2 linked regions of the Terriglobus roseus genome follow. The protein of the gene in region 1 interacts with the protein of each later gene in a pairwise test. Links are inferred from orthologs where the notes say so. Each region holds a gene or a part of one and is shown in the gene's direction. Other genes may lie near its edges. The genes, in order: rlmB and BLT38_RS20240.

Evidence for each region.
Region 2: the proteins of rlmB (region 1) and BLT38_RS20240 interact in binary tests that used the Escherichia coli proteins (3 or more experiments, as listed by UniProt). The link is inferred for Terriglobus roseus from one-to-one orthologs.

Annotation. Positions count from the first base shown.
Region 1 is NZ_LT629690.1:3,651,791-3,667,699, reverse strand. Bases 8,450-11,201 are described here. They hold rlmB (23S rRNA (guanosine(2251)-2'-O)-methyltransferase RlmB), read left to right. Parts: upstream 8,450-9,305; coding sequence 9,306-10,097; downstream 10,098-11,201. Other genes in these bases: BLT38_RS15350 (hypothetical protein), read left to right, coding at 10,121-11,201; BLT38_RS15360 (RNA polymerase sigma factor), read right to left, coding at 8,465-9,085; BLT38_RS15365 (hypothetical protein), read right to left, coding at 8,450-8,462. Outside these bases: BLT38_RS15400 (hypothetical protein), read right to left, coding at 1-1,352; BLT38_RS15395 (carboxylesterase/lipase family protein), read right to left, coding at 1,519-3,039; BLT38_RS15390 (tetratricopeptide repeat protein), read right to left, coding at 3,172-3,954; BLT38_RS20560 (YdeI/OmpD-associated family protein), read left to right, coding at 4,126-4,782; BLT38_RS15380 (hypothetical protein), read right to left, coding at 4,853-5,203; BLT38_RS15375 (M13 family metallopeptidase), read right to left, coding at 5,313-7,385; BLT38_RS15370 (zinc ribbon domain-containing protein), read right to left, coding at 7,528-8,082; more of BLT38_RS15365, read right to left, coding at 8,088-8,449; more of BLT38_RS15350, read left to right, coding at 11,202-12,379; BLT38_RS15340 (trimeric intracellular cation channel family protein), read left to right, coding at 12,825-13,442; BLT38_RS15335 (hypothetical protein), read right to left, coding at 13,447-14,325; BLT38_RS15330 (bifunctional heptose 7-phosphate kinase/heptose 1-phosphate adenyltransferase), read left to right, coding at 14,660-15,730; BLT38_RS15325 (TonB-dependent receptor), read left to right, coding at 15,906-15,909. UniProt on the Escherichia coli protein: Specifically methylates the ribose of guanosine 2251 in 23S rRNA.
Region 2 is NZ_LT629690.1:4,809,560-4,825,631, reverse strand. What follows is about bases 7,337-10,251. They hold BLT38_RS20240 (NAD(P)H-hydrate dehydratase), read left to right. Parts: upstream 7,337-7,953; coding sequence 7,954-9,549; downstream 9,550-10,251. Other genes in these bases: BLT38_RS20235 (M15 family metallopeptidase), read left to right, coding at 9,582-10,251; BLT38_RS20245 (penicillin-binding transpeptidase domain-containing protein), read left to right, coding at 7,337-7,886. In the rest of the region: BLT38_RS20270 (cell division protein FtsQ/DivIB), read left to right, coding at 1-1,091; cell division protein FtsA, read left to right, coding at 1,176-2,405; BLT38_RS20260 (hypothetical protein), read left to right, coding at 2,451-3,041; BLT38_RS20255 (sugar porter family MFS transporter), read right to left, coding at 3,111-4,436; cell division protein FtsZ, read left to right, coding at 4,731-6,359; more of BLT38_RS20245, read left to right, coding at 6,501-7,336; more of BLT38_RS20235, read left to right, coding at 10,252-10,298; BLT38_RS20230 (FAD-dependent oxidoreductase), read right to left, coding at 10,308-11,477; BLT38_RS20225 (hypothetical protein), read left to right, coding at 11,655-12,164; BLT38_RS20220 (peroxiredoxin), read right to left, coding at 12,177-12,632; BLT38_RS20215 (hypothetical protein), read left to right, coding at 12,691-14,406; BLT38_RS20210 (ribonuclease HI family protein), read left to right, coding at 14,475-15,149. UniProt on the Escherichia coli protein: Bifunctional enzyme that catalyzes the epimerization of the S- and R-forms of NAD(P)HX and the dehydration of the S-form of NAD(P)HX at the expense of ADP, which is converted to AMP.

The DNA of each region.
Region 1 (15,909 bases):
GCGCTGAAGCCTTCGGGGAAGATGACCGGGTGGTATTCGCCTGCGGCCAGCTTCACTGTTTCGTACTTCACCCATGTGCCATCGCCGAGGAAGTCGATCTGGATTTCAACGGTGCCTGCCTTGTCGCTGATGAGGTGAAGCATCTTGTGTTCGAAGCTGGTGAACAGGAATGGGTCGGATGGTTCGCCTGCTTTGACCATATCTTTGCGCCATGGTCCGCCCCAGCCTTTTGGTTTGCCCCATGACCATAGGTCATCTGTCTTTCCGAACCAGATGCCGCTTTGCGGTTGGCCTACGACGGCGTTGTTGTCGTTGTTGGGTGTGGTCTCATTGCCTCCGAGTGCGAGCATGCCGCGGAAGCTGCAGTAGTCAGGGATAATGCGCAGGTGCTGGCAGACGGGCTTCACGCCCCAGATTCGGTCTTCAAATGCGATGGGCTGCAGCTCATAGAACATGCCCTGGATGTCCATCATGTAATGCTCGGTCTCCACTTCGCGGATGCGCATCCATTCGGTCTGCCAGCCTTGTTCAAACGCATGTGAGGGCTTGGGCAGCCGATAGAGTTGCCACTCGCCTTTGACGAGTGCGCGGAAGAGTACAGACTTTTCATCCCATCCGCTGGCGAACATGACGTTGCCCATGTTTTCGCGCGCGGCCACGTCCATGTGCGGCTTGTCGCTGATGCGTTTCCATGGCCCTTTGCCGTCCCACTCGAAGAGACCTGCTTGTGTTTCACCGTAAGCAAAGAAGCCGTTGTTGGAGACGACAACCCGACCCTGTGCGGTGTAGCCGCCTTTGAAGTGTGGCTGTGCCTTGATGCTCATGTCCTTTGTGAGATCTGTCAGCAGGCGCGGCTTGAGGTCATTCACATCCATCTCGAAGACGAGGCCTTCCATCGTCATGAAGTAGACGCGGTTCTTTGGATCGGTGAGGTGCGGCATGGTGGATGTGAGGCGATGTTCTACGAGGCCTTCAATGCGGCGCCACTTGCCGGTGGAGTCAATGACGTATGGGCCGATGATGCATTGATTGCTGGCGTGATGGATGAAGCGATTGGCGTAGACTCCGTTGGGCATATCGAGCGCCTCGATCTTCAGATCATCTTCGAGGCGATAGAGGCCGAGCCCGGTACCAGTGCGTTTGCCGGAAGAGTTATAGGTGACGGCGTAGAGGCCATCTGCCCACGGCATCAGCGCGCCTACACCGCATTCGGTGCGCGCAGCGTTGTTGTCTGCACGGATGCCAACGTTGGGGATTCCTGGAATCACTTTCTGCGCTACGGCGTAGCCCGTGGTGGCGGCAAGCGAAGCAAGGAGGGAACGGCGAGTAACGGAACGCGGCAGGTACGTCATGAACAGCATCTCCCTTGTGTGCCGAACAGTCGTCGCATGTTTGCGCACAGGCGGTGACGACTGTTTTGTGGCAGCGGAAGCATAACGCATTAGTCAAACGATTAACTAGCCGGAAAATGCGAAACTGTGAAGATTTTGCATTTCCGAAACCCGAGGCTTACAGCTTTTATGAAAAGGAGAAGCCATCCCACAGACGCAGTTCTGCTTCTGCGGGTTGTTGCTTCACCTGGCTTGTTGCGTTGAAGAGCATGGTGGCGCGCTGCTTTGCATCCCACTGCGGCCATGTGGGCAGGCCGGTTGCGGCGGGAGCGTTGCCCTTAATGAAGTTCACCCATGCCGTGTGCATTTCTTTGGAGAGTGTCTGCGCTGCAGGTGGTTCGTCTGTGGCGAGATGTTCAAAGACGTAGCCAATGTCGTACGCGTGATAGCTGGTGCCTTTGTGCGGGCCGGTGGCTGCGGTCTCGTCGAGACGATAGAAGTAGGTTGCCCCACCGCCGCCTTTCTTGTGGGCTTCTGCTACGCGGATGCTGGGCACCCAATACTCTTCTGCGGTGAGCGCCCGGATGTTGAGGTCTGCAGTGGACATCTGCGGATAGATTGCTGCGTATTTTGCAAGGACAGCCTGGAATTGTGCTTCGGTGGAATTGCCGAGGCGTTTCTGCGTGATGGGCTCTGCTGCGTGTTCGCCGAGATAGAAGGCGCTTTCATCGCGGCAGGTGCCGATGAGCAGGCGTTTGCCGCGTGAGGTACCTGCCGCGATGGCGGGTATGGCGCGATGCGGTAGCAGTTGGCCTCCGCCTTGTACGCGCAGAGGAAAGTTGCCTGGCGCGGCCTGGATCATGCGTTCCTGCAGTGTGATGAGTTGTTGCGAGGACAACGCAAGAATCGCAGCGTGGCTGCGGTCTGTCAGCTGCGATGCGAACGCTTCTGTGACGCGATGGGCGCCTGCGGTATCGAGAATGCGTTCACCACCACCACTCTCGGAGATTGCTGCGGAGAAGTACGGGCGCGCTTCGTCTACAGCCAGCAGGAATGCTGTCAGCTTTGCACCTGCGGATTGTCCGCCGATGGTGACGCGTGTGGGATCGCCACCGAAGGCAGCGATGTTTTCATGTATCCATCGCAGCGACATCACGAGATCGCGCAGGCCATTGTTTGCACTATCCGCATAGTCCGCGCCGAGCAAGGGCGACCAGTCGAGGAAGCCGAAGACGCCCAGGCGATATGCAACCGTGACCATGATGACGCCGTCACGCGCGAAGACCGTGCCGTCCACGTCTACCGGACTGCCGCCGGTAAATCCGCCGCCGTGAATCCAGACAAAGACGGGAAGAGGGCCTTCGATTTTTGTTGGTGTGAAGATGTTTAGGTACAGGCAGTCTTCGTTTTGGTTGGGGTGGCTGGGCTGCATAGCGCTAGCGGAGAACTTTGTAGCGTCAAGAATGCCGCTCCACGGTTTTGCGGGTTGGGGTGCGCGGAAACGCAGTGTGCCGATGGGCGGCTGGGCGAAGGGGATGCCGAGGAAGCGTCGGATGCCGTTGGTTTCTTCGCCAGCCACCGTGCCGAGCTTTGTCTTCACCTGTGGACGATTGCCAGATGTCTGTGCGAGAACGGGGCGGAAAGCTGCGCCTGCCGCGGTTATCCCTGTGTATTGCAACATCTGCCGACGCGTCCACACTGTGCTCATTTCATCTCCCTGTGCGATGTCCTTTGTATCAAAGGCGAGGTGTTGCGTGGTCTTGTAGCTGCTTTTGACGCAAGCAAGAGCGGCTTCACGCGATGGTGAAGCCGCTCGCCCTCGAGGACGTGAGGGAGGGGGCTAATTCTTCTGCATATCTTCGACCATTGCCAGGAAGGCGTCGCTGGTTCTCATGTCGGCGAATTCCTTGTCGTGCATGAGCCGGTTGCGATCGCGGAAGCCTTCCAGGATGGCTTTGCGAAGGTAGTCGAGGGCCATCTTCTGGCTGCCTGCCTGCGCGTACGTGGCCGCCAGGTGATAGTGGATTTCACTGGCGCTCTGCACCTTTGAATTGGCTGGAATGCCGCGGTTGGCGCTGCGTTCCAGGATGCCGGGGTCAATTGCGAGAGCTTTGCGATACTCGGCGTCGCCTTTGCGGAAGTTGCGCTTCGCGTAATAGAGCGTGCCCAGGTTCTGCATGGTGTTGGGATCGTTTGGCTTCAGCTTCAGCGATTTGCGATACATCTTCTCTGCACGCGCAAGATCGCCCTGGCTGTGCGACAGCGTTCCTAGGTTGTTGTATGCCTCGGCGTATTTCGGATTGAGTTTGATGGAGTCTTCAAAGCTGGCGCGCGCACGGTCCCACATGAACATGTGTTCGCAGGCAATGCCCATCTTGTTCAGGATGACTGCGGTGGGCTGAAGCTGCTCGTAGACGTGGATTGCGGCGAGATAGCGTCCGCGAACGGCGAGTGTGTCTGCCAGACCTTCCGTGGGGGGCAGAGTGGAAGCTGTGTCGGCGGGTTTGTCTGTTGTCGTGAGGACCGCCGGAGTGAGAGGCGTTTCTGCGGCAGGAGGAACAGCCTGCTGGGCCCAGAGCAGATACGGCGCGAAGAGTAGCGGAATGAGAATGGAGCGAACCATGGAAACCCTCCTTCCCGGGGGAGCCACAGCCTTAGGGGTGAAATGGATAGTGCTCCTGCGAGGGGGTCGTATGCAAGGGGTATTTTCATAGAACTGTAACAATGTGCGCGTTGGCGATGCTGCCGCAGCTTCCACCGGGAGCGAAGGGGTTGCGGATATACTGCCGCAATCATGGCAACGGCGAAGAAGTCTTCCGCGAAAACAATGTCTGCAGAGAGCTTTGATCGGCGTATCGATGCGCAGATCGCAAAGGCACCCGACTATGCGAAACCCATCCTGGAACATTTGCGACAGATGGTTCACAAGGCTGTTCCGGAGGTCGTGGAGGATGTGAAGTGGAGTCGTCCGTTCTTCACGGTGAACGGTGAAAACCTATGCTTTATGGCGGCGTTCAAGAACTACTGTGGATTTGGTTTCTGGTCGCCAAAGATGCCGGAGTATCTGGAATCGCAGGGGATGCCGAAGGTGGAAGGCGCGGGAAGCATCGGCCAGATTGCTTCTGTGAAAGATCTGCCGAAGGACCTGCCGAAGTATGTGAAGTATGCGGCTGAGTTGATTCGGAAAGGCGAAGCCGGTTCTGCAATGGAAGGCCGCACACGCAAGGGCACACGCCAGGAGATTGAAATGCCGGATGCCTTCGCCGTTCTGCTGAAGAAGTCAAAGAGCGCAAAGACGTATTTCGAAACGCTGCCGCCGAGCTGCAAGCGCGAATATCTGGAATGGATCACGACGGCGAAGAAAGAAGAGACGCGCGAGAAGCGCATGGGCGAAACCATTGCGATGTTGGAAGCGGGGCGTCGTTTCAACGACAAGTATCGTTCGTGCTGATTCTCGTTTGAAAACGACAGGAAATAAGAAAGCCCGCATCTTGTGCGGGCTTTCTTATCTTCACGAGTTCTTAGTAAGGACGAGGTCCGCCCGGTCCACGCTGGTGGCCCCACCACGCGTTGTAGCCGCGCTGGAAAGCAGACTGATAGCCACGGCGATCTGGTCCGCGGTAGTTGCGATACTCATCGCGGTTCATCACTGTGGGGCGGCGATGATTTTCAAAGTCCTTCTGCGCACCATACAAGCCATCACGATAGCCCTGGCGCTGGATATCGCGGGTATATTCGCGAGGAGGTGCATCCCAGCGTCCGGGGCCCTGGCCGTAGCCCGGGGGCGGAGGCGGTGGCCCCTGAGCGAAAAGTGCTGCAGGCGTGGCAATCATGCCAGCGCCAAGTACGAGTGCTGCGATACGTGTCTTCATGTTCATTGGTGCTCCCTCACTTCCGAACTGCATTGGAGTGGACACAGAGTTGGAGCAAAGGTCGCGGCCCTCTCGTTGCCTGATGTGCAAAAAAGAAGACCGCGTTCGATTACCAAACCTTGCAAACGTTGGCCTTCACCATGGGCGCAGTCTTTGCACATTGAAATGCATTCGCAAATTCCGGCATGTTCACCACAATGCCATTGATGCGTGCATAGCCGGGCGAATGTTCGTTGGTGAGTGCGTTCATGCGAAGTTGTTCGGGTCGCTGGCTCTCACATGCCCACTGTGCGAATCCTACGAAGAAGCGTTGGTCTGGTGTGAAGCCATCAACAGGCATGAGTCGTTCAGCTTCGGTTGCTTTCTTCCATGCCATGTAAGCAATCAATGTGCCGCCGAGGTCGGCTACATCTTCACCACTGGTCAGCTTGCTGTTGATATGAATGTCATCCACCACGGTGTATGTGGCGAACTGATCGCGCAGACAGTTGATGCGGTCTTCAAACCCCTTTGCATCTTCCTTCGTCCACCAGTCGCGCAGGTTGCCTTCGGCATCGAACTGGCGTCCCTGGTCGTCGAAACCATGCGTTAGTTCATGGCCAATCGTAGAGCCGGTGTTGCCGTAGTTCGGTGCGTCGTCGGCCTTTGCCTCATAGAGCGGTGGCTGCAGAACACCCGCAGGGAAGTTGATGTCATTCATCTGCGGATCGTAGTAAGCGTTCACCGTTGGTGGTGACATCATCCATTCATTGCGATCGACGGGCTTGCCGATCTTGCCGAAGTCGCGCTCACTTTCGAACATCACCGCGTTGTGATAATCGGCGAAGTAATCGTTGCGCGTGACGGTCAGCTTCGAATAGTCGCGCCAGTGATCGGGGTAGCCAATCTTGTTGCGAATGGTCTTCAGCTTCTTCAGTGCTTCAGCCTTCGTTGCAGGGCTCATCCAGTCGAGGTGTTCAATCTCCTGCTTCATGGAATCTTCAATGAGATTGGTCATCAACTGCGTCTTGGCGCGTGTGTCTGCAGAGAAGGTGCGGCGGACAAACTCCTGTCCGAGCGCTTCACCCATGTAGTCATCCACCTGGCGGGTGCATGTGCGCCAGCGGGGAGACATTGTTGGGGTGCCGCGCAAGTAGTGGCTGAAGAAGTCGAACTGGGCTTCACGCCATGGCTTGCTCATCTGCGGTGCGGCTGAGGTGAGAGCGTGGAAGCGTAGATACGCTTTGAGCGTATCGAGCGGTGCTGTTGTCAGTTGTTGCTGCAGTGCCTTGTTGAAGTCTGGCTGCGAGATGTTCAGCGTGGTGAAGCTCTGCGCTCCGGCGAGTTGATAGAAGTGTGCCCAATCGACTGCAGGCACTTGCTTCTGCAGGTCGGCGAGCGTGAGGCGATGAAAAATCTTGTATGGATCGCGGCGATCGACGCGCGAAAGCGACGCTGTTGCCAGCGCGGTCTCGAGTTTCATCACCGCGTCTGCATCGGTCTTTGCGTGTGCTGCGGACTCGCCGCTCATGGTGAATAGTTTTTCGATGTAGGCGACGTACTTCTGCCGAATCTCTACGCTCTTCGGGTCGGTCTTCAGGTAGTAGTCGCGGTCGGGCAGGCCGAGTCCGCCTGCGTCTTCACCGGCGATAACGTTGTTTGCGTTTTGCGGGTCCTGCGTGGAGCCGGCGTTAAAGAAGAAAGAACCATCCACGTCGACTGCGAAGGCAGGCAGGTCTTTCAACAGAGCTTCGCGCGATTTGTAATCCGCAATACGTGCGAGTGCGGGCTTGACCGGATCGAAGCCACGCTTATCGATTGCAGGTTCGTCGGTGCAGGCTGCGAAGTAATCGCCAATCTTCTGCTGGGTGGCATCTCGATCTTTCATGGCCGCGGCATCGCGCAGGATGCCCCATAGAAACTGCTGGTTCTCGTAGGTCAGTTTGCCGTAGACGCTCCATGCTGACTGGTCGGCGGGGATGGGATTGTTCTTTTGCCAGCCGCCACATGCAAATTTGTAAAAGTCGTCGCAGGGATTCACGCTGCGGTCCAGGCTGGTGAGGTTCAGCACTGGTGAGTACGGCAATGTCTCCAGCGGGACCAATGGCTTCTGTGCGCCGGTGGGTGCAGGTTGCGAGGTCAGATTTTGTGCGGAGACACTCGCGGCAAACAGTACAAACGGCGCAACGGTCAGAAAGCGCATAGGGGGCTCCAAAGAAAGACTTCGATCCTTTGTAGCAAGTACGCGCGACGTATGCCGAATCGCAGCGGAAGTTTCCCGGCGCGTCTGTTTGGGACAACTATGAGCGTTATGGGTATCCGCTGGGGGACGTGTAGGACTGCTTTTAGTCGCTGTAGGAGCGCAGGCGCGCGGGCATGGCGTCTTCCGCAAGGTCGTGGCCGCAGTTGGTGCAGTACACGTCCGTGATATGAACGCCGCGGAAGCACTGGCCGCATACCGGCTTCATCTGGAACTGGCATTGCGGGCAGAAATGGAAGTCGCTAGCGACTTCAGTACGGCATGAGGGGCAGCGGCTCAGGATGGGCTGGCGCAGCAGGAAGTAAACGATGGCGCCAATGCCGCCGGGCATGACCAGCACAATCAGCATCCACAGTGCGGGACGCATGTTGCGGCGCTTCACATCGCGGCTGATGTAACCAATCAGCAGAACATAGCTGGCCAGAGCGGCTCCCCAGCTATAGCTGCCAATGGCATGCATGACGGGGTTGCCGTGGCGCGGTCCGCCGGGAGGGGGGCCGCCAAAGTATCCATAGCTGAGCATCTGGATACCGACAAACACCATGACGGACAGAATGACCGACCAGAGCGGAATCATTTTCAGCTCGTCGTCGCTCTGTTCCACGTCCGGTCGCTGGCTATGTTCCGTCTTCCACACCATGGGGCTTACCTTACCTTGTCATTGCGGTCCGACGGACGACGATTGCGACGGAGCAGCACCACCGCGGCCGTGATGACCGAGAGTGGTAGAAACCATAGCAGCAACAGGCTTACTTCGCTACCTGCATCTGCGCCCAGATCCACAATTCGTTTCCAGATGCCGGCGATGTCTGAAATGCTTTCGTCTGTTACGTGCAGCACAGCTGCAGCGATGAAAAGAAGCAAGGCAGAACACACAACAAACGGAACAATCAGGTCGCGGGTGGTACGCTTGCGCTCCCGCATGGCATTGGCACGCTGACGAATGACGCGATGGGTACGGTTAACCACCGCCGCGCGTGCATTTAAACCTGGGGTGCGCGGGTCCTCCGAAATTGCCATGCTCAAGAGAGCCCTCCCTGAGCGGCCGTCCTTGGGACGAGGTTCCGCTCACGACGGAGCTTCTCAATCTGCGGCTTCAACGCAGCAAGGCCGCGATACAAACGCGACTTCACCGTGGAGAGTGGAGACTTCGTGACCGCTGCAATCTCTTCCAGCGCCATTTCCTCATGGAAACGCAGTACCAGCACTTCGCGGTAGGAGGCGTGCAGGTCCAGCAGCACGGCGCTTACTTCTGCGGCATCTTCGCGGGAGCAAAACTGCTCAAACGGCGAAGGTCCGTCAATCGCAATCTCAAAGGGGCGCTCGTCATTGCCTGGGTCCTGCAGCTCATCCAGCGACGCCATGGTGCGCTTGCGGGAGAGATCAATGGCCAGGTTGCGGGCGATGGTGAACAGCCATGTATCAAAACGAGCCTTGCCGTTGTACTGTGCGCCGCGCATCAGCACGCGCATCCAGGTCTCCTGGAACAGATCCTCGGCGGTTTCGCGCTTGCCGGTCAGGAAGGTCAGGTAACGCATCAGGCGGTGCTGATAGGTGTCGATCAGACGATCGAGCAGATCAGGGTCCTGCCGCTTCAGGCCGAGCGCGATCTCCGCGTTCTCCTGCTCGCTGGCTTCCAGCATTGCCGCCGAAATGGACAAAGCACCCTGCACATCATTGTTGACGCGGGGTTGTCCGGAAAAGACTCGGTTCCCGAAAGAATTTTCTTTCAGCATGAGGAAAAGTTGTCCCTGAGTACGCGAAGGTGTGCGATGCGGTCCGGCTCATCCATTCTAGGGTTAGTGAACGGTCAATGAAAAGCGCTATTTTCCGCGGCGGATTGGCTCCGCGTAGACTGGGAGTATGGAGATTCTCTTCGGGCTCCATCCCGTCACCGAAGCCGTCCGCGTACGGCCCAAAGACCTGGACCACATCACCGTTCTTTCCGGCCCGACTAACCCGCGCGTGGCCGCCCTGCTTGACCTGTGTCGATCAGCCCGCGTTCGTGTCAGTTACGGCAGCCGGGAAGAGCTGCAGCGCATGAGCCGGAGTGAAAATCACGGTGGTGCAGTGGCGTTCCTGAAAGAACGCAAGTTGCTGACGATTGAAGACTTAATTCATTCCGGCGGCGATGCGAAGCGGTTCTTCCTTGCTCTGGATGGGGTGGAAGATCCTCATAACATGGGCGCCCTGTTGCGTACGGCGGATGGCGCCGGCGTGGACGGCGTGTTGCTGCCTGAACGCCGGTCGGCACCCCTGAGCGGGGCTGCTGCGAAGGCGTCAGCCGGGGCGACGGAGCATGTTCGCGCTGCCAAAGTTACCAATCTGGTGCGCTCTCTCGAGGAGCTGAAGAAACACAATATCTGGATCATTGGGCTGGATGAGCGCGGCACCATGGACTACGACCAGTTCGACTTCAACACAGATATCTGCCTGGTGATGGGGCGCGAGGGGGCGGGGCTGCACGACCTGACCAAGCGTACCTGCGATTTTCTGCTGCGCATCCCGATGGCGGGTGCGGTGCCGTCGTTGAATGTGTCGGTTGCGGGCGCGGTCGTGATGTATGAGGCGGCGCGGCAGCGTCGCGTAAAGCAGCGTCCTGCTGACGAAGCGCCTGCGAAGGCGTCCAAGCCACGGAAGGGTCTCGGCTCTTAGCCGCCCATTTTCTGAAGATTTTCATGTCGCATTCCAATCCACACCGGCTCGTTCCGTATCTGCTTGCAGCGGCGTCTCTGCTGCCTGTTTCGTCTTTCGCTCAGCAAACTGAACCGCAACAACAGACGGAACAGCAACAGCAGCCTGCGCCCAAGGGTAAGGTGCTGTTTGAACGCCACGAAGAGCCTGTTGCACCCGAACCGGAGCAGCCTGCTGCTGCCCCGACGAAGCCGGGCGAATCTTCCAGTGCGCATCCACCTCGTCTGCGTAGACGCTCGCCGGATGATGCGGCAGACGCCGATGGTTCGCCAGTAGAACCTGCACAGACGGCAGCTGCGGAATCGTCTTCCAGTAGCTCTGGAGAAGCGGTGGAGGGGGCGTCGCCTTTAGTCGTCACGGAAGCCGATCTTGCTGCTGCGGCGAAGGTACCTGCCGAAGCGCGTCGTGCACCTCTTGTTGCCGCACGCGATCTGGATGTTCATCTGAATACCCACACCGGACTGGCGGAAATTCGCGCGCAGATTACGGTGAAGAACACCGGCACGCAGCCGCTTTCGGCGATTGCGTTGCAGGTTTCTGGCGCATTGAAGTGGGAGAGTGCGCGGATTGCGCAGGGAAGTACGCTCAAGTTGGAACAGCATCATCTTCGCGACGATCTGGACCACACGGGTGTGGCATCGGAGATGCTGCTAACGCTTCCTGAACCGCTCGCCCCTGGCGCTGATACCAAGCTGGATCTTTATTACGGTGGCACGATCGCAGCTAGTGGAGCGCGTCTGTTGGAGTTGGGAGCGCCCACGGAAGTTGCTGTTCGCACGGACTGGGACACGGTCACCGATGCCTTTACGGGGCTACGCGGTATGGGCAATGTGCTTTGGTATCCCGCTACCGGCGATTCCGCGTTGCTTAAGGATGGGGCCGCAGTGCCGAAGGCTGTGGAGGCGAGTCGCGCGCGTGAAGTGGAGAGCGCGTTCGCACTTCATCTCACGCTGGAGTATGAGGGCGCACAGCCGGATGCTGCTTTCTTCTGTGGCAATCGTCAGAAGCTGACCGCTGCTGCGGAGGGTGTTGCTACGGCATCGTGGTCAATGGCAAAGCTTGGGCCGCGTACTCCTTCGTTGTTCGTGACTCTGGCGGCTCCACAGGAAGTGGCAGGCGGTTTGGTGCGTGTTGTTACAGACGCGGCTGATCGTGCTGCTTCTATCGGTGAGGCTGCTGCTCGTTTGCGTCCGATGCTGGAGCAGTGGCTGGGACCTAAGGCTTCGCGTCCGCTGGATGTGATTGATCTGCCCATTCCTGATGCGGCGGGATATGCGGACGGTGCGCTTCTGGTGGCTCCGTTGCGGACGGCACAGCCCGCGGCGATTGCACCTTCGTTGGTGGTACCGCTGACCTCGGCATGGCTGCCCGATGGCATCGACGCTGCATGGCTGCGTGATGGCATTCCGGAGTTTATGCAGGCGCTGTGGGCTGAGCGTGGCAACGATCGCACCGTAGCCCTTGCTGGACTGGCATCGGAAGCGAAGCGTCTGCGCCAGATGGACGCGGATGCCTCGCCGCAGATGAGTTCTTCGTCGTCGGATGCGCCGGTTGTAGATGGTCCGGTTACGCCGCTATCGACATGCACGCAGCCTTCTTGTGCGCGCGTGCGTTCTGCTTATGTTCTGCAGATGTTGCGAAACATTGTGGGTGAGGACGCGCTTCAAGGAGCGCTCTCCGGATGGCGATTGAAGCAGGAAAACGCGCCTGGGTCTGCTGCGCAAGAGACTTCGAGTTTCGAACAGATGGTGCAGCAGGTTGCCGGAACGAAGAAGCTGGACTGGTTCTTCCAAAGCTGGATTCAGGGAACGGGATCGTTGCCGCAACTGGAGATTGCCGCGATTGCGCCGCGCAAGATTGAACGCGCCGCTGCACCGGCAAACCTGTTGCCGCAACATCAGCAACCTTATGGTGGACCTATCGGCAGGGAAGTGCAGGCACCGCCTGACGATCCTCGCGCTCAATGGGGTGGAAGTAAGGAAGTGGCACAGGCCGGTTCATGGCTTGTTGCGGTAGAGGTACAGAACACCGGCGGAACGGATGCTGAAGTTCCTGTGACTGTGCGCGCCGGAACGCTGACCAACACGCTTCCACTGCGTGTTCCTGCGCACGGCAAGGCCACGATTCGTATTCCGTTTGAAGCAGAGCCGGCAGAGGTGTTGGTAAATGATGGCAGCGTGCCGGAGGCAGGAGCGTCGCTTCATCGTCGCTCCATCACGATCGCTCCGACACAGCTGCGTTAAGGGAAGGGCAGCCCTTTCAGGCAGCGTCTACTGAAGAGGAAATCATTCGTTCGGCGGACATGTATGTGTCTTTATGCATCAGCGTCCGTGCCTGGGCCATCGCTCCACACTCATGCTGCTGTTCGTGTTTTGCGAGGGCACTCTCGTTGCTCTCCGTTGCCACTGTGGAGAAGCAGCGGTGGCAGATGGAGTCGTACGTTTGATTTGGGTTTTTTCGATGAGAGTAAGCAGGCGCTTGGGTGCTGACGGCTTCCACGGGAACCCCCTTCCTTGTCAACGGTTGAAGTGCGTGTAAGTGCACGGGCCGGACAGGCGTAGCCAATGTCTGAGCGACTCGGAAGTCTGTATTGGCGAGTAGACGCCCACCCAAATGCGTTTGGCAAATGGCTATATCTGGCAAATTGCGTTGCGTCGTAAACTGGCGCGGCACTTTATAGTGAGGCACATGCGCGTTCGCGACCACCTTCTCCTGCTACTGGATTTGATCGGCACAGCTCTTTTTGCGGCAGAAGGTGCCACGGCCGGAGTGCATGTTCGGCTGGATCTTCTTGGGGTGCTGGTGGTTGCGTTTCTTACGGCACTGGGCGGTGGTATCGTGCGCGATATCCTGCTTGGCGCCACACCTCCGAATGCCATGCGCGACTGGCGCTATGTGGCTACTGCTCTTACCGCAGGCTTGATCGTATTCACTTTGCGAACGTCGATCGCCGCCAGTGGTGAGGGCTGGGTACAAGTGCTGGATGCGGCGGGTCTAAGCCTTTTCGCTGTGGCTGGCGCGACCAAGGCGATTGAGTATGGAATCCATCCGCTGATGGCGACGATGCTGGGTGGGCTGACGGCGGTGGGCGGCGGTACTCTCCGCGACATTCTCATCAACCAGATTCCGAATGTGCTGAAGGCAGATGTTTACGCGGCTGCGGCTCTGCTTGGAGCAGCAATCACTGTCACGCTGCGGAAGGTTGGCATTAAGCCTCCCATGGCGGATGTGGCAGGGATTGTCTGCTGCTTTGCAACGCGTATGGCAGCGGTGCATTTCCATTGGAACCTGCCTATCGCAGGTTGAACATCTACCTGCAGATGGCGGTCAGATGTCCGAAGGTATTCTCTAACGGCGTATCAAGAAAACTGACCCTGCCGCAGACCATGTCGTGATCGCTTCCAGGAGTGGGGTCTACGTGAACATCCTCAACAGCGTAGTGGTACTGTCCTTCGCTGTCGGGCCAGACCATCATGCAGTCCGATCGAATACCAAAGCGATAGGCCGGATGATGCGTGGCCAAGGTTGTCTGTATTTCGAGAGGAAGACAATCCACGCCGCCAAATTGCTGGTACGTGCGTAATACATTGCCTTCTTTGTCAGGGTTGTAATCCGCAGCGTAGAGCAGGCCACCGTAACGATGTGCCTGTTCCGCAAGGAAACCACAAACAGAAATTGTGCTGTCCATCTGGTTCGCAGTGGGAATGCCATCACGCACCCAGAAGCCATGATGCGTGGCGACACGCAACGGCTTTTCGTCACCGGGACGATGCACGCTGCAGGCAATCGCAAGGCGATTCTGTGTTTTCAGAATGAGCGAGTCCGAAACGTCCAGTGGCTGCGTGCGTTCGTTATCTTCCCCCACGCCTTCGAGATGGCGCACGACGCCATCACCCCATGTGTGATGAATTTCGATTTCGTCGATGGGCCATCGTGATGCGATACAGATGCCTAACGATTCTCGTTTACCCCAAAAGCTCTGGATTGTCATGGGCACAAACGAAAAGTAAGGCAGGGGGCTGAGGTGCGCAATCATGCTGGCTCGGAAGTCCTGCAGGCAAAGAACGTCAGGAACCACGGCACCAGGATCTGATAAGCCCTTGAGCCAGGTGACGGTTGATGGTATCTCCTCGGGAGTATTACCTATAAAACGCTCCCCGTTGAGAGACCACACTTGCAGCGGTTCCATTGCACTCCTCTTGTTTGTTGCTTTAAGCAGACAAATTCCAAAGTAATGTGTGAGCGTCCTGCATGTGTTCTCACTTACCCCTTTTCCTGTACTTACAGGCACGCTGATGTAGAGAAACGATGTATTGCCTGTTTGAGTAAGAGATGGAGCTGACTTCTATTGTCGATGAAGCTTTAAGCCCAATCTATTCACGGCTTTTTCGCTACGGAACCGCATGGTTCGGCTGATTTCCCGCAGTTCCAGAGTTTACCGTCACAGACTGCATGGCATGTAAGTACAGCTTTTCGGATCGTGTGCTTGCCAGTGATGTTTATGTCCTCATAGTTTGCAATACGTGCAAAAACAACACCAACAAGAGACCGGCAACACGGTTACGGAAGAGGGGCTTCGCGCCTCCGAAGATGTTCATCAATGGTTCTCGTCTGTTCTGACTCGCATGGAGTCAAGCTCATTGGCGGTCTTTGGTGATTTTTGTATTGATGCCTATTGGGACCTGGATGAAGGCGAAGAAGAGTATTCGCTGGAGACAGGTCTGAAGGTAAGGCGCGTACGACGGCAGAGGTATTCACTCGGCGGCGCAGGCAATGTAGTTGCGAACCTGGCAGCACTGAACGTGGGACATGTTCAGGCGCTCGGCATTAGCGGTACCGATCCATTCGGAGAGGTGATGCACAGCATGCTGTCGGACTATCGCAATTGCAAATGCGATGTCATTGAGGATGCCGCATGGCAAACCATGGTCTACGCGAAGCCATGCATCGGAAACCTGGAAGAAGGCCGGATCGATTTCGGTAGTTTTAATGAATCGAACGAATCCGTTACGGAACGTTTGCTGGAGCGATTGGAGAGCGCTGCAGCAAGGCACGATGTGGTGATTCTCAATCAGCAAGTGGAGACGGGTGTGTCTTCACCGAAGCTGATCGAACGTATGAACGGCATCATTGCAAGTTCGAAGAAGGCGGTGTTCCTTGTGGACGCACGCCACCACCTGGAGAAATTCTCCGGTGCTCTTCTGAAGGTGAACATGGGCGAAGCAGCAAAGCTTCTCAATGAAGCTCCTGAGTCGCTGCATGAAGATGAACGAGCCATCGAGTTTGCAACGCGTATCTACGAACGCACTTCCAAGCCGACCTTTATTACACGCGGTGACAAGGGAATCGCCGTGGCGGCAGATGGAAAAGTTTCGTTGATCGCAGGATGGCCTGTTGAAGGTCCGATCGACACAGTAGGTGCAGGAGACACCGTGGTTGCAACGATTGCTGCGGCCCTGGCGACAGGGGCAACACCGTTGCAGGCTGCCACGTTGGCGAACCTGGCAGCTACCGTGACCGTGAAAAAGCTACAAACGACCGGCACCGCGTCGCCGGCCGAAATTCTGGCAGCAGCGGGAGTGCGATACCCGTAGCGATCTTTAACTTCGAGTACTGAACAGCCCGGTCAACGGCCGCGAAAACCTTCGCCCGACCGGCCCGGACCAACAGTGCTCAAAATCAGCAGACGAAGCTCCTGACCGTGTTGTTTTGCCGCAGTTTTATTTGCAGAAACACTTCGTCCGCGAACAACTTAACTGGAGGCAACAAATGT
Region 2 (16,072 bases), 1.2 Mb from region 1 along the record:
TTATCGCGGGCGTGTCTGTTGGCCTGTCGCTGGTTGCTGTAGCCGCGGGCTGCTACACCGCGATGCGCTACATGACGACGAGCGATACCTTCCGCATTACTTCGTCGCAGCAGATGGAATTGGATGGCAACAGTCATCTTTCACGCGCGCAGATGCTCAGTGTTTTTGGTGAGGATGTGGATCGCAATATCTTCCACGTTCCCTTGCAGGAGCGACGTGCGCAACTGGAACAGATGCCCTGGGTGGAACACGCCACGGTGATGCGGCTGCTGCCGAATCGTCTGCGTGTGCATGTGACGGAGCGTGTTCCTGTGGCGTATTTGCGGCAGGGCGGAGACATTGGCCTGATTGATGCCAGCGGCGTGGTTCTGGATATTCCGCCGGATGCTCCGGGCAATGCACGTTACACCTTCCCCGTGATCACGGGGATCAAAGGCGCCGATGCAGCGACGTCGCGTCAGCAGAAGATGCAGCTTTTTGCCGCGTTTTTGAAGGATCTGGATTCGGATGGCAAGAATACATCGTCGCAACTGAGCGAAGTGGACCTGTCCGACCCTGAGGATGTGAAGGCGCTGATTCCGTATAGCAATCAGGACGTGATGGTGCACTTTGGCACGCAGGACTTCCTGAAGCGCTTCCATAAGTTTCAGGAACACATTCCCGAGTGGCACACTACGTATCCGCGTTTGAGCGGTGTGGATATGCGCTACGAACGGCAAGTGGTGCTGCAGATGCCGGCCAAGGATTCCACCGTGGTCAGTGGGCCTGCGGCTGCTGACGCTACCGTTGCACAGAATCCTGCGCCCTCGCAGAAGAGTGCACCGGTGCAGGTGGCGAAGGTCAACGCACCTGTGAAGACGCCTGCGCCTGTGGCGAAGGTAAGTGTTCCGGTGAAGGCTCCTGCTCCTGCGGCGAAAACGGTAGTGGTGAACACGCCTGCACGACCAACGGCGCCTGCGGCGCACAAGCCATCGACCAAAGCGCAGGAGAAGGAAGCCGCGACGCGTAAGCGTGTGGAAGCGATTAAGGCCTGGATGGCGAAGCGAGAGAAAGCCCGCAGCGCTGCGAAGGCAACGGCAAAGGCTGAGTAGTCGTCAGGATGGATACCCCCTTCAGCAAAAGCCAAAAGGGGCTGCAACACCGCAGTATCATGCACGAAGGAGTCGTGGCGTTCTGTGAAAGAGAAGAACGACAATCTGATCACCGTATTGGACGCCGGTAGCCAGAAGAGTTGCGTGCTGGTGGCGGAGTTGCAGGACGGCGTGCTGCGTTATCGCGGCCACGGGATTGAACGCTCCAAAGGCATGCGCAAGGGACTGATTGCGGAGCTTGGCCCTGCGGCCGACGCTATCAATCGCGCGGCTCTGACTGCGGAACGCATGACGCGCATCGGTATTGAAACGGCCGTTGTGGGCATTGGCGGCACGCACGTGAAAGGCATCAATTCACGCGGCGGTATCTCCATGGGTAGCCGTATGCGCGAGATTACGCGTGAAGAAGTACGCGCCGCGGTGGATCGTGCGCGGTCGGTTGCGCTGCCCGCAGACCGCGAGATTCTGCACCTGTTGCCGCAGGAATTCATCCTGGATGACCAGCCCGGTATTCACGATCCCATTGGCATGGTGGGCACGAAGCTGGAGGTGAATCTTCACCTCTCGACATGCAGCGGTGGCGTGGCGCAGAGCGTGGTGACGTGTGCGAATCGTGCGGGACTGGAAGTGGTGGACACGGTGTACGAAGGCATTGCTTCCGCTGAATCAGTCCTAAGTGCCGATGAGCGCGAGTTGGGTGTTTGCCTTGCTGACATTGGAGCCAGCACCACGGAACTGGTTGTGTTCTTTGAGGGTTCGGTAGCTCACACCGCCGTGTTGCCGATTGGTGGCGATCACTTTACGAATGATCTTGCCGTGGGGCTGCATGTGAGCACGGAAGAGGCCGAGCAGTTGAAGCTGATGTATGGCAACTGCGTGGTGACCAGCGTGCCTTCGTTGAACGAGATCGAAGTGGGCGGCAACCTGTCTACGGGTGGATCGACGGCGCCACGGCTCGTCCGGCAGCGTTTTCTGGCAGAGATTCTGGAGCCGCGTGCGCGTGAGCTGTTCACCATGCTGCGTGACAATCTGCGTCAGGGCGGAGTTCTGGAAGCGCTGGGCACAGGCGCCGTGCTGACTGGCGGAGGCGCAAAACTGGCTGGTTTGCTGGATGTGGCGGAGAGCCTGTTGCGTACGCCTGCGCGTATTGGATCGCCAGTGCCGCTGTCGCGTATGCCGCAGGAGCTGGCGGGACCGGAGTTCGCCACTGCCATCGGAATGCTGCTTTACACCCATCGCACCCAGGTGCGCCGCGCCAGCGAAGAGATGGGCCTGAAACAGAAGCTGAAATCGCTATTTGCAGGTAGCTTCTAAAGGACTCCCCGGTTCCTGCTGCCATGCAGGTAAACTCATTAACATATGAAGTTGAAGTTCCTGCATCTGGTTCTGGCGGCAGCTGCGCTGCCTCTCGTCACGGTTCATGCAAATGCCCAGTTGGGCATCTACGGCACCATCAACGTGGAACGCGCGGCGGGCGTGGCCTGCAAGGACGCTCCTCTTCCCTGCTCGTATAACGATGGCGTTGATCGCGCGATTGGCGGCGGTGGTGGCGCGTACTACCAGTGGAAGCAGATGGGACCGGCGCTGTTGGGTGTCGACGTGCGCGGCGACATTTACAAGAGCAACAAGTCCGCCTCGTACGTTCTGTCGGGTCAGAATGCGTTCCGCATGGACAGCGCGCTGGGCGGCGTTCGTGCCAGCTTCTCCGCGGATAAGGGCTTTCTGACGCCGTACGGCGAAGTGCTCTTTGGATGGAATCGGCGTGATCGCATCGACAACTTCTTCGCTTATCGCGTTGTGGGCGGACTCGACATCAACCTGCTGCCGATCATGGCCGTTCGTCTGCCCGAAGTGGGCATTGGACAGAACATTGGCATGGGCGGCGTGAAGTCAAACACGGTTGAGTCAGTGAGTGTTGGTATCGTGTTTCACACGCAGCGTAACCGCTAGGACTCAGCGAACCTGAGAACACAAGAAGGCCCGGCATTTGCCGGGCCTTCTTCGTTGCCATACACACTTTTAGTGGCTGAGATGCGCCGAAATATCTTCCAGGGATACGTTGCTTGTCTCGGGATACAGCGTGCTCACGAGCACCAGATCCAGCACCATCATGGCTGAGAAGAACCAGAAGGTTGCAGCGCTGGAGCGGCGCAGCATGACTGGGAATGCGTACGAGATGATCGCGTTGAAAATCCAGTGCGATGAGCTTCCCAATGCTTGTCCCTTTGCGCGAACCGCGGTGGGGAAGACTTCGCTGATGTAGACCCACACCACTGCGCCCTGCGAGAAAGCGAAGCATGCGATGTATGCCATGAGCAGCCAGACCAACAGGGTCTTATGCGCATCCATGTGGAAGACCAGGCCCACCAGGAAGAGACAGATGACGAGGCCGAATGTGCCAGTGAGCAGCAGCTTCTTGCGGCCGATCTTGTCGATCAGCGACATGGCAATCAGCGTTGCTACCAGATTCGTTGCGCCTACTGCGACAGACTGGCCTGCACTGGAGATGCTGGTAGCTCCGCCGAGACGGAAGATGTCGCTCAGGTAATAGAGGATGGCGTTGATGCCGGAGAACTGGGTGAACGCACCCACTGTTACCGCAACAAAGATGCCGCGTGCATGTGCCTTGCGGAACAGCGGCATGTGAGCCACGGCGCGCTCTTCGTTGATCTCTTTTTCAATGCGATCCAAACGCTTTTGCGGGTCAGGATCGCCGATGAGGTTCAGCACTTTCAGTGCTTCTTCACGGCGTCCCATCATGGCCAGCCAACGCGGGCTGCGGGGAATGCCGAATAGCGCAACAACGAATAACGCTGCGGGAATTGCTGCAACGCCAAGCTGCCAGCGCCACTCGGTTGAACCGAGGTGCTGAAGGCCAATGACGTAGTTCGACAGATAGGCGATGAGAACGCCCACAACAATGTTGACCTGGAAGAAGCCCACCAGACGTCCGCGGTATTGCGCTGGTGAAAGCTCAGAGATGTACATGGGACCCAGCACGCTGGAACCGCCGATGGCCAGGCCGCTGAGAACACGGAAGACGATGAGTGACGGCCAGCTCCACGCAAAGGCGCAGCCCAATGCCGCGATGAAGTACAGCGCAGCCATGATGCGGAGGCTGTCGCGACGCCCAAGCTTTTGGCCCGGAATGCCGGCGGTCAACGCACCAATCACAGTGCCGATGAGTGCGGAGGCTACGGTGAAACCAAGTCCGCTGGGAGACAGGTTATAAAGCGCTGTCAAAGAGGCGTTGGTGCCTGAAACAACTACTGTGTCAAAGCCAAAGAGCAAGCCGCCGAGACCGGCCACTGCTGTTGCGCGTATTACCTGCGCATTGATCTGCATACGCCTCCGAAAAATTGCCAGAAAGTGTTCACTGCGCACTGTACATGGATGAGTGCATTCCGCGAAACTTTCGGGTTCTCTTACCTGTAAGCGCCTCTTCGAGAGGCCGGGGTTTTGAGAAATTGCAGGGGAGGAATCAAGTATGGAACTCTGCGCGAGATTCGGCGGGGTTTTGCACGAGCGTCCGCACAGTGCAACGTGACAGAATCACAGAAAGCGCATTGTGCAAATGCGCAAAGCTGTTTCGCATTTGCGATTGTGTTTTTCCCCCTGCCGGAATGAAGGAGCCCCACCATGATGCCCGATGAAGATCTGCGAATCCACTACCACGACGACATGCAGCGCGGCGCGCGCATCAAGGTCATCGGTGTAGGTGGCGGCGGTAATAACGCTGTGAATCGCATGATCGCAGCAGGCGTGGAAGGCGTGGAGTTCATCGCAGCGAACACGGATGTTCAGGCGCTGAAAACCTCCATGGCTCCGGTAAAGCTGCAGCTTGGCGTGAAGCTGACCAGCGGGCTGGGCGCGGGTGCAAACCCTGACGTGGGGCGTCGTGCAGCACTGGAAGATTCCGACAAGATCATTGAAGCGCTGGAAGGCGCAGACATGGTGTTCGTCACCACCGGACTTGGTGGAGGAACCGGCACCGGCGCGGCTCCGGTTATTGCATCGCTGGCCAGCGAAATGGGCGCGCTGACGGTTGCCGTGGTTACGCGGCCGTTCTCCTTTGAAGGCAAGCGCCGCATGATGCAGGCGGAGCGCGGTTTGCAAGAGTTGCTTGAGGCCGTCGATACGGTCATTGTGATTCCGAACGAGAAGCTGCTGGCAGTGGCGAAGGATGCTGGCTTCTTTGAGTCGTTCCGCATTGCGGACGATGTGCTTCGTCAGGGCGTGCAGGGTATTTCCGACATCATCACCATTCCCGGCATCATCAACCGCGACTTTGCTGACGTGAAGACAACGATGGCGGGCATGGGCTATGCAGTGATGGCCACCGGTGTTCGCAGCGGCGACAACCGCGCGCGCGAGGCTGCCCAGGCTGCCATGGCATCGCCTTTGCTGGAAGCTGGCGCGATCGACGGCGCACGCGGCATCCTGATCAATATCACCGGCTCGTCGTCCCTGAAGCTGAGCGAAGTCAATGATGCGGCTGTGCTTATCCAGGATGCTGCACACGAAGACGCCAACATTATCTTTGGTGCTGTGCAGGACGAAAAGATGGGTGATGAGATCAAGATCACCGTCATTGCCACTGGCTTCAAGGAGCCGAAGCAGGATGGCCTGGAGCGTCGTGAGCGCCTTCTGGAACCCGGTCAGGCCCGTTCCGCGACCGAACAGGGCTATGTTCCGCCGATTCAGCCGCGTTACGTGGCACCGCCACCAGCCCCCGTTCAGCAGCAGGCTGCGCCGCAGCAATCCGCTGCACCGCCGGTTCGGTCGGTTCCGCAGCAGACATTTCCGGTGGCGCAACCTTCGTACGGGACACCCACTCCGGTAGCGCAGCAGCCGCAGAACTTTGTGCCGCAGACTGCGGAAGGATCGCAGGCACCTTCGTTCTCTGCGCAGCCGCAACCCGTTCGTCCAGAGGCAGTTCCGGTTTTTCATGCGGAGCCGCAGACGACTCCCGCCCCGGCCAATCCGGTCTTCACGACCACGCCAGAGCCGCCGCAGACGTTCACCAAGCAGACTGAGCCTTCAGAACTGGTGCCGGTACCGGCCAGCGTCTTTGACGACGACTTTTTCCTTCGGCCTCGCCGCGAAGACGGCACTTATGTGGTGGAAGAAACCACAATTCGGGTGGAAGAGACCACGATTCGTACGGATGTCCGCGTGCCCTCCTTTGGGGGACTAGCGCCTGCTGAACCGCAAGAAGAGCACGACGAACTCGACATCCCCGCATTTTTGCGCCGGGGAAGCCTGTAACTTAGTCTGGAAACTGCCCGGATTGGGCTCCAGACGTCTAAATTTCAGGGACCGGGAGATCTGCGGCAGGGGACCGCAGACCGAGCGTCCTTCCCGCCTCGCGACGATTGCGAGGCGAGTCTATGAAGGAGTTTCGTGCCGATGCGTTTTCTTTCACCCCTGCGTGTTGCGGCCTGTTCCCTGCTTGCTCTTTCTGCTGTTGTGGCCACACCGGCCATGACGAAGAACACGAAACAAGCCCACCACAGCAAGTCGCAGTTGGCACATAGCTCCACGGCGCACACATCCACAAAGAAGACTCGCAAGGCGGCTACCGCTACCAACGTGGTCGTGGTGACGCACGGCAAGCGCCGTGTGGTTCGCCGCGTCCGTTATGTCGAGCACTTTAGCGCACCGTCGTTCGCCACGAACGTGGACAACATCACGCTGGGCGATGTCACCTCCGGAGAAGATCCGCTTGTCCGCGCATCGTTGATTCAGGCGCTGGGCAACATGAACGGTACCGCACTGGCGATTGATCCGCAGAACGGTCGCGTGTTGGCGATGGTGAACCAGAAGCAGGCGCTGGGACCCGGCGCAGAGCCGTGTTCCACCATCAAGCTGACCGTGGCGCTGGCGGCGCTGTCCGAAGGCATCATCACCAAGGACACGCCCGTGAACCTGGGCCATGGTTACAAGATCGACCTGACGTATGCTCTTGCCCGGTCGATCAATCCTTACTTTGAAGAGTTGGGTCGCCAGATGGGCTTTGAGACCGTGAAGCACTACGCCAACCAGTTTGGTCTGGGCGAGCTTGCGGGCTACAACATTGCGGGCGAGCAGCTTGGTGTTTATCCGGATCATCCGCTGCCGGAATCGAAGGGCGGCGTGGGCAGAATGTGCTCCTTCGGCGAAAGCGTAGAGATGACGCCGCTGCAGCTTGGCGCCATCGTGGCGGCCATTGCGAATGGCGGTTCGCTGTTCTATCTGCAGCACCCGACAACGCCTGACGAGATTGCCAACTTTCAGCCGCGCCTGAAGCGCACGCTGAACATTCAGAAGTACATTCCGGACATGCTGCCTGGCATGGCGGGCGCTGTGGACGCTTCATACGGTACGGCGCGTAGTCTGCGGACCAACTTCAGCGAGTTCCCCATCCTTGGCAAGACCGGCACGTGCTCTGACAATGGAACGCGCTTTGGTTGGTTTGCGGGGTATGGCGATGGGCCCAACGGCCGCATCGTAACTGTCTTCTTCCTCACCGGTGGACGGCCTACCTTTGGACCGAAGGCCGCTGAACTCACGGGCGTCTTCTATCGTGCGCTTGCGGATAAGAGTTACTTCCAGCAGCACGCTGTTCCGCAGGTGGCGACATCGCCGGCGACCGATCCGTCAGCCGCTGCGACAGCCGTTCCTGGACAGAGCCCGACACCAGCAGCTTTACCTACCAGCAGTCTTCCTGCAACGGAGACAACGGGAACACCTTCAACGGCTCCGCTGCCAACGGGATTTGCGAAGCCCTGCGCCGTGAATGCAACCACCTGCTAATACGACGCATTTTGAATGACAGGAGCCCGGCGCATTGCCGGGCTCTTTCTTCTTAGAATGGAGCAGCATGAAGATCCTCACCGCAGCCGAGATGTCCGCCGCAGACCGCGCTACCGCCGAGCGTTTTGGAGTTCCCTTTGGCGAACTGATGGAACATGCAGGAACCGCCGTGGCGAAGTTCACGCAGCAGCAGTACCCAACGGCGAAGAACATTCTTGTACTTGCCGGAGCTGGGAACAACGGTGGTGATGGATTTGTTGCAGCGCGCGTGTTGCTTCAATCTGGCCGCAATGTGGAAGTGCTTCTGCTAGGCGATGCCGCGAAATTGAAGGGCGATGCTGCGGCGGCCTATCAATCGCTGGATGGTTCTGTTGTGCGCATTCTTGCAGATGAGGCGGCAGTAAAGGAGTCGTTGCCCAATGCGATTCGTGAAGCTGATGTTCTTCTGGATGCCCTTGTTGGCACAGGCTTCACGCCGCCGTTACGTGGCTCCGCTGCCGTAGCGCGCGATATCGTTGCAGATACAACGATTTCGGTGATCGCGGTTGATCTTCCCAGTGGATGGGACGCAAACCTTACAGAGACGTACGCCGATGGAGCGTTTCGCGCGAATGCAGTTGTCACCTTCACTGCGCCAAAGCTTGCGCATGCATTCGGGCACCTCACCGCGCCAGATGTTTTTGGACCTGTCGTTGTCGCGCCGATTGGCTCTCCGGATGCAGCTATCGAAAGTGAGCAAAAGCTCACATGGACAGGCGCTGCAAAACGCATCTTCGAAACCCCACGTCCTTTTGAATCCAACAAGGGCATGTATGGCCATGTATTACTCATCGGTGGCGCGGCAGGTAAGGCAGGCGCGCCTTCCATGTCATCGTTGGCTGCGCTGCGTGCGGGTGCAGGCTTAGTCACGGCTGCTGTACCAACGTCGATCCTGAATACGGTTGCACTGATCACGCCGGAACTCATGACGCATCCGCTCAGCGAAGATGCAACCGGCTCTGTTGCGCTTGCAAACCTTCAGTCGAAAGACCAATGGTTGAAGAAGATTTCTGTTCTTGCCATTGGTCCGGGGTTAGGTACAAATGGCGAAGCCTCTGAGTTTGTTCGGCGTCTTGTACTGGAGAGCGATATTCCACTGGTGTTGGATGCTGACGGACTAAACGCATTCAAAGATCAGGCTGCATTACTGAACGAAGCTTCACGTAACGGTGCGCGCACGATCGTTCTTACACCGCATCCAGGAGAGATGGGAACGCTGCTCGGCATCACGGCAAAACAGGTGCAGGCGGATCGATTGAATCTGGCACGCGACTTCGCACAGCAGCATGGTGTGACACTAGTGCTGAAGGGTTCGCGCACACTGGTTGCGCATCCCGATGGTTCGATTGCTGTAAACACCACGGGCAATCCATCCATGGCGAAGGGCGGTTCCGGAGATATCCTTACCGGCATTGTTGCTGCGTGTCTTGCGCAAAAGCCAAACCAAGTTCGCGAAGCCGTAGCGTCTGCCGTTTATCTGCATGGGCTTGCGGGTGACTTCGCTGCGCGTGAGATGGACGAGCACACGGTGCTTGCTACGGACACGGTCGCTCATCTCAGCAGAGCCTTCCGTTATCGCACAGCAGACAGCATTGGCGATTGGATCTGCGGTCTGCACGATTGATTCTGCGGCCGTGTCGTGCAAACATCAGCACCATGAAGCGAGTACTTCATTTCTTTTGCAGCGTTGTTCTTGCATGCGCCACGCTCCACGCACAGGCACCTTCGTTCCGCATTACTCCGCTGCGTCCTGTGGAGCAGTTGCGTGCCGAGGCGCTTCAGGCACAGCCGCCCAAAGAGACTGGAAACTTCCGCGCAGCGGATCTTGTGGAACTCATCACGCTCGATCCCACAATCAAGCTCGACATTCGCTATGCGACTTCAAACAACTTCCTTGGAACGCCGGTGTACACGCAGGCTCGTGCATTCCTGCAGCGGCCCGCGGCGGAAGCTGTGGTGCGCGCCAGCAACGCGCTGCGTCCGCTTGGATATGGGTTGATCATTCACGACGCATACCGCCCGTGGTACGTGACAAAAATCTTCTGGGACGCAACGCCGAACCATCAGAAGATTTTCGTTGCGGATCCGAAAGCCGGATCGAAACATAATCGCGGTTGCGCCGTGGATCTTTCTCTTTATGACTTGAAAACGGGTGAGGAAGTAACCATGCCCAGCGGTTATGACGAGATGACAGAACGCGCCTATGCCGATTATTCCGGCGGCACCGCAGAAGAACGGCAATTGCGCAGTGTTCTTCGTCACGCCATGACCAAGGAAGGGTTTGAGGTGAATCCAACGGAGTGGTGGCACTTTGATTACCGCGACTGGAGGCAGTACCCCATCATGAACATTCCGTTCGAGAGCATTCGATAGGCAACCTAACTAACGGTTATCGATTTCGGACATCCGTCGTGCCATTGCTTGTCCCATGGCAGGCACATGTCCCGCGAGGCCAAGAATGGCTTCTCGCAGTAGCGGTGTCAGTGGGTTCTGAGACAGCGCCAGCTTCGTCATCTTGTCCGTGGTGTTCACGACGGAATGCGCGATCTTCAAACGCTTCTCTTCCCATGAAGCCAGTTCCGATTCATCGCCAGTACGAAGCGCTGTTGCCAATGCGCTTGCCAGAGAGACCGCATCCTGTATGCCGGTGTTCATTCCTTGGCCACCCGCAGGCGAGTGTACGTGCGCCGCATCGCCAGCGATGAGCACGCGGCCCTGCCGCAGTTTGCGCGCCACGCGATGTTGAATGCGGAATCGCGAAGACCACACCACGCGCTGCACCTTTGCGCCGGGAATGGTGCGTGTATCCAGGATGCGCTGACAATCGTTGACTGTCGGATTTTTGGGAGCGTCTTCCTGCGTGGCGATGATGCGCCAGATGTTGTTTGGCAAAGGCGCGATCAGAGTGATGCCTTCGTCGCCTAAAAACATTTCCAACATATTCGCGGTGGCATGTGGCGAGAGCGGCCAATCCATCTCGACATCCGCCAGAACGAACGACTCTTCGTAATCGCCACCAGTGAAGGCAATGCCCGCAGCCTGACGCACCGTGCTGTGCAGACCATCGCAACCAACTACCCAGCGCGCACACAGATCCTGAACGAGCGTGCCTGCAGCGGTATAAGTTACCGTGACGCAATCCGCAGTTTGAGTGAGCGAATTGACCTCGATGGGCCTGTGAATGGAGGCGCCCAGGTCCCGCAGCTTTGTCACCAGGATTTCTTCGGTGAGATTCTGCGGGAGAGCTAATGCAAACGGATACTTTGTTGGCAGCTCATCAAAGGCAATGGTGGCCTTGATGGTGCCCCCCTTTGCCCGCATATTCCCAGCACGCAATGGGATACCGCGCGCCACCATCGTGTCGCTGATGCCGAGTGGCTCCAGCACCTCCAACGTTCGAGCGTGAACTACGGTTGCGCGCGATGTATTTGCACCTTCAGTTACCCGGTCAAACAACATGGGCGTAATGCCAAGTCGCCGCAATTCCGCTGCCAGCGCCAATCCCGTAGGTCCTGCACCCACAATGATCACGTCTTCCATGCGCGTTGCCATGTGTCCAAGTCCCTCCGTGCACTCACGTTACGGTCACACGACCGGATTTCGTCACAATCTTTATAAAACGGATGCATTTACGGAATCTTCAGATAGCTGACGATATGCCGACGACGCCAGAATGCGTGACAACCCTGCGGGTGACAGAGTTCATCCCAATTGTTGATGCGAACCGCTATGCACAGCGCAATCCTGCTGTTCTTCACAATCGCCCTTGCGGCGCAAACCAGTTCTCTGGCAGCCGCACCACCAGCCCAGGGTGCGATCTCCGTCGCTGGAAATGGCAGTGCTGCAAGCGACGACGCCTCTCTACGGATTGCGACCATGCGCAATACGCTGGGCATTGCCACGGGCACGCCTATTGAAGTGCACCTGGATAGCGATATAGACAGCGCACACGCTGCCAACGGCCAGAAACTGCACGGCAAACTGGCCAAAGCTGCTGGCAATGCTCCAGCAGGTAGTCCGGTAGAGCTAACGGTGGTTACCGTGGCTGCGGCCGGACAAATGTCCAGCGCCGGCGAACTGAGTCTTCAGATTGCGCGAATCAATGGTCAGGATGAGTTAAGCCAGGTGATTACGCAGCAAGGCAAGCAGGGGCAACGAGAGACGGCCGATGCCGCCCCCGCAAAGGGTACTGAGGCGAGCATCTCGCCTCAGCAGACACTGATTTTTCCAGCCTACTGAGCTACCCGGCGGCTAGGCCTTACCGATAGCCTCAAGCATCTCTGCTGCATGGCCTTCCGGCTTTACCTTGCGGAATTCAGCTGAGAGTTTGCCTTCGCGATCAAACAAGAACGTTGATCGCTCAATTTTGATCACGGGCTTGCCATACATGGTGGCGTCGCGCACCACATCAAACTTTTTGGCTACAGTTAGTTCCGGATCTGCCAACAGGGTGTAAGGCAGCGAAAATTTTGTGGCGAACTTCTTCTGCTTCGACTCTGTATCGCGCGAAATGCCCAGCAAAATCGCCCCTGCGGACTTCAGTTTGCTGTAAATGTCGCGAAATTCGCAGGCTTCTACGGTGCAGCCCGGCGTGTCTGCGCGAGGGTAGAAAAACAGCACCACGGGCGATCCGCGAAACTGTGAAAGAGAGACGCTGTTGCCGTCCTGGTCGTTGAGCGTAAAGTCTACGATGTCGCCAATCTTCATAGTTCCTAGCTTACGCCGCGTATGCTGTTGAGAACGTTTCGCCGTCCAATGGAGTAGTATGCACGCCCGCTCGTTCGCCATGCGTTGGCTTTCTGCCGCAACCGTGTTGTGCTCGCTGCCTCTTGCGGCGGTTGCGCAAATGCACAAGGTTGCGAAACCGGATCAGGTAACGCGCGCCGTCGCGCTGTACGAATACGTTGGCGATGACCCATTGAAGCCAAAGGCTGCTCGGCTTATCCCGGTGTCGCTTTTCATTGGTGGCCACTATGAAGACGCTGGCATTTACCTGGCTCGGCCCATTCCTTTCGCCCTTGAATCCGGTATTCGCTACGACCTGCAGAAGAGCGGCGTGCAGCAGAATGTTTTTGATCTGATTGCATCGCGGAATTTTGCGGGAAGCGCAATTGCCGCTAACCTGCCGTTCGATGACGGTTGGTTCGGCTACGGGCGTGTGTCCGCTCCAAAGGCACCCAAGGCTGGACGCATTCGACCGAACTGCGGCAACGCGCATGTTGTGCAGGAAGCCCCTAAGGACGATGGCAAGCCTCACTTTGGTTCAAAGTCTTCTGATTCCAAGACAGCCGATCCGAAAGCCGCTGCGGCTGCGATTCCCGAAGAGTGCCGCGAGGAAGATACGCCTGCAAAGGTAACGCTGGACGACTACGGTTCCGGCAAGAAGGACAAGGATTCTGTCGATCCGGAGCGCCCCACGCTGCACCGTTCGCCTGAATCTTCCGCGCACAACACGGGAGATCAGGGTAAGGCAAATAAGAAAGATTCCAAGAAGCCACCCGAGGCGACCGTTACGCAGAACAATGCTCCTGCCGACGATCCGGATCGCCCCACCATCCGCCATCGTGCCGCGGAAGAAGATGATCCGAATGCGCTTCCACCAGATCCAATGGAGCTGGCAAGCCGCAGCACTGCCAAGGCTGCTGAAACGCGAGCGGCCGGCCCATCCGATGTTCGATCTTCCGCCAACGAGACCGTGACGGAGGGCGGTACCATCTCCAGCGGCGACACCATGTCGGGTGGCCCGGTCCTGCGACGCGGTGCGATCACCACGGCCAAGGATGATACCCAGGCTGTCGTGAAGGTAAAAGCCTCGACTGTTTCTACGCTTTCTACACCGCTGGATTCGATCGTTGCTGTCAGTGATGCGAAAGACCGTCCAGCGCACGATTTCACTTACAAATTCAGCAACAACACGGAGCGCGCGACTGCACTCAGTGCGTTGGAAGATCTGGCGCGTGCGGTTGTGATGAATCCGGCACTCGCAACGGATGCGTTGGAAACAACCGCAGCTCCGAAGCCTTCTGCAGCTGCGCCCGTTAAGCCCGCGACCACTGCGAAGACAACTACCGCTCGCAACCGCAGCACAAGGACTGCGAAGACAACGGCTCCTGCTTCCCCTTCGGTCACGTTTGCGGATGAACAGATGGGCGCCTACCAGCTTTATTTCAGCGCGCCCGTCAGTTACACCTTCTTTGCGCGGGTTCCAGCGACGGATTCAGCGCCGGAGCGCTATGTGACAGTCGTCGCGAATACCGATCCTGATGGAACACTTCATCCCGCGATGCGGACGGTCACCGATAGCATGCATCTTGACCGGATTCCACGGTATCGTCCCATTGACGTGGTCGACGCCGATGCGACCAACCGTGCGGAGATACTCATGGAGCTTCGTCACGGTAGTTCGCGGCAGTTTGCGCTGTATCGCCTTCTTGGGAACAAGACAGATCAGGTCTTCGTCAGCGGTACTACTGTCCTGTAAGACGCTCTCACTGATCTGCTACGCCGAAGGCGTCGAGAACAGCACGAAGTACCTGTTTTAATAGATCGATGTCTACCGGAGATCTATTCGCGTCGCCCCAGCCTTCGTCCCCCCGCAACACCGCAGCCATTACTCTTCTGGCCCATTGCGATGGCGGAGCACGAGGTAATCCTGGTCCTGCGGGATATGGTGCCGTTATTGCGAAAGAAGATGGCGTTGTTCTCGCAGAACTAAGCGAATTCCTTGGATTCAAGACAAACAACTTTGCCGAATACAGCGGCCTGCTGGGTGTTCTTCAGTGGGCTTTGGATAACGGTTACACGCGCCTCAAGGTCGTCAGCGACAGCGAGCTGATGGTGAAACAGATCCAGGGCAAGTACAAGGTCAATAGCCCTGATCTCCGGCCGCTCTTCGAAGAAGCCAAACGGCGGATTGCGCGCCTGGACCTGTTCAACATCAGCCATGCCCTGCGGCACAAGAACAAAACCGCGGACCGGCTTGCCAATGAGGCCATGGATCGCGGCATGGGGAAGACACCAGCTCCCGCAAAGGCCACTCCATATCCCCAAAAGTCTTCGGAGCCAGCAGCTCCTCGTCGGATGGATCCTGTCCCTCAACGGTCCGAAGTGTCAGCTCCCCCCCAAGGGGAAATGCTGCGTGGCTTCGTTCGTGATGGCGCTATTCATTTATTGGGTGGGAAGTCATTGCCGGATGGCGTCTTCGTAAAGATCATCCGCGAATAGATCGCTGCATGCAGTAACTCGAGGCCGTGGCTTTCTACGAAAGCTAGCCACTCGTTGGCGCGCCGATACATAGGCGACACACGAGCGATCGATAAAACGAGATACCCTTTTCCTTCTTTGCTCGCCGCCAGGCGAGTAAAGAAGGTGTTTTTCATGGGACTTATGCAGTAACTTCGAGGCCTAAAAGTACACGGCATTCTCGGGCAAGTTATCTAAGTCGATGATGTGGGATTAATAACTGCTCAAATGCGAAAAGCCCACTCCGAAGAGTGGGCTTTTCAATGTAATGCTGGCGATCACCTAATCTCCCACACAGCTACCCGTGCAGTACCATCGGCCCAGCGAGACTTAACTTCCGTGTTCGGGATGGGAACGGGTGTGGCCCTCGCGGTATTCTCACCAGCAAATTGTCGAAACTCGCATGCGCGAGGTTTCACGACTGAATAGATTGAGTAGACGATATACCAAAATTTGGATTTGTCTTATATAACTACTTGGCTTGTATTGAATTATCTCTCTAGGATCGCAGAGTTTCTGCGCAGAGTAAATTCTATGATCAAGCCGAACGGGCGATTAGTACTGGTAAGCTACATGCATTACTGCACTTCCACATCCAGCCTATCAACCTGGTGGTCTTCCAGGGCCCTTCTTATCCCTTACGGGTTGGGAGATCTCATCTTAGGGCATGCTTCCCGCTTATATGCATTCAGCGGTTATCATAACCGAACTTCGCTACCCAGCCGTGCCTTTGGCAAGACAACTGGAACACAAGAGGTTCGTCCATCCCGGTCCTCTCGTACTAAGGACAGCCCCCTTCAAATCTCCTACGCCCACAGCAGATAGAGACCGAACTGTCTCGCGACGTTCTGAACCCAGCTCACGTACCGCTTTAATAGGCGAACAGCCTAACCCTTGGAACCTTC